One region of the Thermohahella caldifontis genome, then DNA from elsewhere that is predicted to be linked to it. Evidence: riboswitches for the same ligand, from Rfam matches in the RefSeq annotation. Region 1 holds a riboswitch; the other holds the start of a gene.

Region 1 (3,059 bases):
GCCGGCAAACTTGGACAGCAGGGCATCGTCCCGGATGCTGTTAAAGATGCCTTCCAGGTCATCGGGGACGGTGGTGAGATAGCAGCTGGAGAGCTGGGGCCTCAGGGTTCCGGAGTTGAACAGGGTGGGCGTGCTGCTCATGAAGTCGAAGCTGGAGAGCAGTTCGTAGAACTCGATGGCCCGCCGTTCCCGCTCCACCTCGTTGATGGCCAGCCCCATGGCAACCCGCATGAAGAAAATCTGTGGCAGTTCGATCCGGGTACCGTGGTCGTGAATGAAGTAGCGGTCATAGAGGGTTTGCAGGCCCAGATAGGTGAACCGGAAGTCCCTTTCCGGCTTCAGGGCGGCACCGAGCTGTTTGAGATCGAACCGGGTCAGCTCCGGGTCCAGCAGGCCCAGTTCGGCGCCGACCTGCAGCGTGCGGGCCAGGGTGTCGCCGTACTGTTCCGCCAGCTGGGTCTGGGTCAGGTGGATGGGTTCCTGCCAGAGACGGGTCAGAGCTTCGTGACGGAGCTTGTCCAGCAGCAGCCGGGCCGCGACGTAGGTGTAATCCGGCTCCCGGTCGATGAGGTTGCGGGCGCTGAGAATGACGGCGTCGGCCAGATCCTTTTCCGTCATGCCGTCAAACAGGGAGCGTTCGATACCTTCCAGTACCGGCCCGGCGCTGACATCCTGCAACCCTTCAAGGGCCTCGTCGAGCATGGCTTCGAGGCGCTGGCGGTCCAGAGGCCGGCGCTGGCCGTCCGCACCGGTGATGTGTATGACCGGCTTCTCCGGCGCACCCTGCGTCCTGGCGGCCTCGGTGCGCTGGCGGGCATGGGCCTCGCGATAGAGCACATAGGCCCGCGCCACGGCGTGCTCGCCGCTGCGCATGAGGGCCAGTTCCACCTGATCCTGGATGTCCTCGATATGAATGCGTCCCCCGTCCGGCAGGCGGCGCTTGAGCGCCCCGGTAACCGCTTCGGTAATCTTCTGGGACTGTGCCCGGACGCGGCTGGAGACCTCCGCACTGTTGCCCAGTGTGGCAATGAAGGCCTTGCTGACGGCGATACGGATCTTTTCGGGGGTAAAGGGGGCCAGATCGCCCGTGCGCTTGATAACTTGCCAGGTTGGCTCGGTACTCATGCTTGCTCCTGCTCGGTTCGCGTGTCAGAGACCTCGCGTGGCAGGGCAGGCAGCACAGGCGGGCATGAATATCCCGGCATGCGGACACTGGCCCGGCCCTGGAACGCGAGGGCGGTCATTCGTGGCGCGGCTGCGCCGGTTCTGGCAGGTCTTCGGACTCGGGGGCACGCCGGGGACTGCCCGGCAACCTACAGTGACGGCTTCCCATCCCCGCGGGGACAGTGCCTGGACTCCGGCGACAGCCGGGCCCGTGTCACCTTCGTTCCCCCACACCGCTGCGCGTCAGTTCCGGATTCGCACCGGATTCCCTCTTCGCACAACCCAAGATGTGGGCGTGAACCAAAACCGGGATACAAGATATGGGAATTCCAGGAGAATGACAAGTATGTTCGGGAACTGGCGTCTCCCCATTTTTTACCCCGGCCCCGTGGCGAGAGAACCATTTCGGGCAAACAAGTCATCAATCAGACTTCGTGGTTTTCGTTTGCGCCAAAGTGGCCAGAACAGCACCCGTGCACCTCTGAACAGGTTCTGCCATCCCTTGAGCAGGCTGTAGAACGGGAACTTAAGCGCCTTGTCTGGCTTTTGACGGCGTGAACTTCTGATCAGACAGCTATCCCGGTCCTGCCAGACGGCAAGCAGTCCCCAGGCCAGACTCGCCAGCGCAACCAGATTCTGAAGTGTGGTGAAGCGCCGTGCCGGCACAGACTCCAGCGCAAAGCCCTGCTTGGTAAAGCGGTAGCCTTCCTCGCAGGCCCAGCGGTCCATGTAGGCATGGATCATGCGTTCTCCCTGTCGCCTTCCGCGCACCGGACGCGTGGTAACCAGCACCAGAGGTTCCGGCCGGTCATGGCGGACGACAATCATCCACAAGGGGCTGTCCGGATGCTCTCGCAGCATCACCCGGGTGATACCGAACCTGACGCGGGGGCCTCCCCGTCTGAGCTGCCCTTGGTGCTTCAGCGGCAGTTCACGGGCAATCTGCTGCGCTGTTTTATGACGGTCCCGCCAGCACCAGTAGCGCTGATTGGCCGCTCTGACCAGCACCTGTCGCTCACACCGGATCCAGGCATCCCACAGGATGCCCCGGTCGCCTCCCCGGTCTATCACCCAGAGCAGATCCTTCCGGATATGCCGGCTCACTTCATCCATCACCGAGAGAATGTCATGGTTCTCGCTTCTGAATGCCGTGCGCTGCGGGGTGTTCAGGCGGGTCAGCAACGGCAGCGTCTTCCCGCGCCGGACATCCCGTGCCACCACAGTCATCAGCGGATATCCGCCGACAATTTCTCCGGTATCGCCGTCCCTGACGCGGCCCCGCCATTCACTTTTCGGTGCGCCGTCACGGTTCAGATCGCCCGGATCAATGGCCAGGATCATGTCCTGCGTGACGTGCCGGCTGACGTGCGCAAGCTGCACCTGCTCTGCGGCCCAGGCCACTTCACTGTGTCCGGCCAGCATGCGGGAGATGCGCTTCTGGGTATGGTGCAGTCTGCATGGCTCATTGAGTGTGCGGGCAATCTCTGCCTGCGTGAGGGAACCGGAAGTGAGGATGCCGAAAGTGACCTCTGCCATGAGTTTTCTCACAGGCCGTGTGATCTGTTCAGGTGCCTGGTCAATCAGGCTGCAGAGGCGGGCTTTCCATTTTGTCCGATCTGTGGCATGGTAAGGCATCGGGGTTTTCCTTTGGGTTCAGTGACTTATAGGCAATCACATTGTACCTGGAGGGAAACCCCGATTCCGTTACCACATCACGTTTTTCCCTTTAAAGTCAAAAGGTTGAATGGCGCCTTCTGAAAAAATGGGGAGACGCCAGTGTTCGGGAAATGGTCGTGTCAAAATTTTTCACACATTCAATACAGGAGATTGCTGGCTAATCAAGCGGATTGGAACGCCTGAATACAAGAGCTGACCGAGCTTTTTTCAATCAATAT
Region 2 (3,059 bases), 910 kb from region 1:
TCAATGTGATATTTCTGCGTGTTGGGCGCCACCTTGCAGAACTGCGGCACCTTGCGGGACAGCCGGTCGATGTCCTGCAGCGTGAAGTCCACTTCGCCTTCCTGGGCGATGGCCAGGAGGTGAAGGATGGTGTTGGTGGATCCGCCCATGGCAATGTCCAGCGCCATGGCATTCTCAAAGGCAGCCTTGCTGGCTATGCTGCGCGGCAGTACCGATTCGTCATCCTGTTCGTAGTAACGGCGGGTGTTTTCCACGATCTGGCGGGCGGCACGCAGGAACAGATCGCGCCGGTCGGCGTGTGTGGCCAGCATGGTACCGTTGCCGGGCAATGCGAGGCCGATGGCTTCCGCCAGGCAGTTCATGGAGTTGGCGGTGAACATGCCGGAGCAGGAACCGCAGGTCGGACAGGCGGAGCGTTCGTATTCGGCCACGGTTTCATCAGACGCCGAGTCATCGGCTGCAATGACCATGGCGTCCACCAGATCCAGGGCGTGTGTCGCCAGCTTGGTCTTGCCCGCTTCCATGGGGCCGCCGGATACGAATATGGCCGGAATGTTCAGGCGCATGGCGGCCATGAGCATCCCCGGGGTGATCTTGTCGCAGTTGGAGATGCAGATCATGGCATCGGCGCAGTGGGCGTTGACCATGTATTCCACCGAGTCCGCAATGATCTCGCGGGACGGCAGGCTGTAGAGCATGCCGTCATGCCCCATGGCAATCCCGTCATCCACCGCAATGGTGTTGAACTCCTTGGCCACCCCCCCTGCGGCTTCAATTTCGCGGGCCACCATCTGTCCCATGTCTTTCAGGTGGACATGACCGGGCACAAACTGGGTAAAGGAGTTGACCACGGCAATGATCGGCTTTCTGAAATCATCGTCCTTCATGCCCGTGGCACGCCACAGGGCCCGTGCACCGGCCATGTGGCGACCGGCTGTTGTGGTTCGAGAGCGATAGGTTGGCATAGTGTTTTGATCCCGTTGTCTATCGTGTTCGGAGCGTAGGTGGCACAAGGATACCAGACTCGCCCGCACTTGGGCAGACACCCGGCTTGACAGGGGTGTCATCCCTCAGTATCGTGCGCCGCAACTGTCAGGTGTCTTCCGCAAGGAAGATGAAACGGGAAGCCGGTGCGCCGCAAGGCAAGTCCGGCACTGCCCCCGCAACGGTAGGTGAGTCAGACTGCGCTTCACGCCACTGTGTCAGAACATGGGAAGGCGCGCAGCCGGCCAGTTGGCCCCTCACGAGTCCGGAGACCGGCCTGACAACACTGCCTGGTGGCGCGGAGGGCGCCGGCCAAGCGCATTTCGTATTTCTCCGTCATGCGCAGCCCTGCCTCCTCCCGCCCCGGCGATTCACGCGGGTGTGCGAAACGGAGGAAGAGTTCAATGCGCAAGTCCTGTCTGGCCCTGAGTGTGGCCATCCTGTCCCTGCCTGTTCAGGCTGAAGTTGATCAAACCCTGGTTGTCACGGCCAATCGTGTGGCCCTGACGCTGGATGACACCCTGGCATCCGTCACGGTGATCAAGCGGGAAGACATCGAGCGCCAGCAGGCGCGTACGCTGCCGGAGCTTCTCCGCGGCATGGCCGGACTGACGGTTACGCAGAGTGGTGGCGTTGGCGCAACCTCTTCCGTGTTTGTCAGGGGAACCAATTCCAGTCACGTGCTTGTGCTTGTGGATGGCGTCAAGGTGGGCAGCGCCACCCTGGGCACGGTAGCCTGGGAATCACTGCCGCTGGAAACGGTGGAGCGGATCGAAATTGTGCGGGGGCCGCGGGCCAGTCTGTACGGGTCCGAGGCCATTGGCGGCGTCATTCAGATCTTTACCCGCAAGGGGAAGGGGGCGCCTGCACCTTCGTTCAGTGTCACGGCCGGCAGTGATCATTTCTGGTCAGCGGATACTTCGGTATCCGGTACGCAGGGAGACTGGGATTATGCGTTGGGCGTTTCCGCCAAGGGGACGGAAGGTTTCAATGCCTGCAATCCGGATTCGGGCACCCTGTTTGTGGCCTGTTATGACAATGAACCCGACGATGACGGATATCGCGAGCAGGCGTGGCGCCTGAATGCCGGCAAGGCACTGGCCAATGGTGGCGAGATCCGGCTCAGTGGTTTTCAGTCTCAGGGCGAGGTGGATTATGACGGGGCCTATCAGAACAGTTCCGAGCCGGTTCAGAAAGTGCTGGGTCTGACGACGCGCCTGCCGGTTTCAGACGACCGAATGGTGGAGCTCCGCTACGGATACAACAACGACCTGGTGGACTCATTCAACGACGGTGTGTTCGTTTCCCGCTTCGAGACCCGGCGCAACACGGTGGGCGCACAGGTGCTGCAGTCCCTGGACAGCGGTACGCTCATTGTAGGGGCGGAATACCAGCGTGACGAAGTGCTGGGTACGACGAGCTATGCGAAAACCAGCCGGGACAACAAGGCGCTGTTTGGTCAGTGGCTGACAGAGCAAGGTGCCGACCGTTACGAGGCGAGCGTCCGCCATGACCGCAACGAGCAGTTTGGCGAGAAGACAACAGGATCGCTGGCTTGGGGGCACCAGTTGTTCCCGGGAGTGAAGTCCTTTGTCAGCTATGGCAGTGCGTTCAAGGCCCCGACTTTCAATGATCTGTACTTTCCCGGCTATGGATCCCCGACGTTGACCCCCGAGACCAGCTGGAGTCTGGAAGCGGGCCTGAAGGGCAGTGATGCGCGCATCGACTGGAGTGCAACCCTTTACCACACTCGCATTCGTGACCTCATTGCAGCGGACCCGTCCAATGGCTGGCTGGCGGCCAATCTGGGGCAGGCACGCATTTCGGGGGTCGAACTGACCGCATCGGGTACGGTTTCACCCGGATTCTGGTGGCGTGGCACCATCACACTGCAGGATCCCGAGAGCCAGGATGCTGCCACGAAGGGGAACACCTTGCCCAATCGTGAGCGCACCAAGCTGACGGTCTCCCTGGACCGGCAGATTGAGCATCTGACTCTCGGTGCCGACTGGATGGCGGTTGGTCGGCGCTACGGTGATCTTTACAACACACAGGAGCTGGACGGATATGGGCGT

What was found. Region 1 has a riboswitch for cobalamin ahead of AAIA72_RS12610 (ribonucleoside-diphosphate reductase subunit alpha). Riboswitches for the same ligand answer to the same signal wherever they lie in the genome.
Region 2: linked by a shared signal. The riboswitch ahead of AAIA72_RS00315 (TonB-dependent receptor) and the one ahead of AAIA72_RS12610 (ribonucleoside-diphosphate reductase subunit alpha) in region 1 are both predicted to bind cobalamin.

The regions. Positions count from the first base shown of each region.
Region 1 covers NZ_CP154858.1:2,599,676-2,602,734, reverse strand. The annotation lists gene AAIA72_RS12610 (ribonucleoside-diphosphate reductase subunit alpha) at 1-1,125, opposite strand, end outside; cobalamin riboswitch at 1,251-1,484, opposite strand; gene AAIA72_RS12605 (hypothetical protein) at 1,540-2,700, opposite strand.
Region 2 covers NZ_CP154858.1:62,224-65,282, forward strand. The annotation lists gene ilvD (dihydroxy-acid dehydratase) at 1-965, opposite strand, end outside; cobalamin riboswitch at 1,078-1,280, shown strand; gene AAIA72_RS00315 (TonB-dependent receptor) at 1,389-3,059, shown strand, end outside.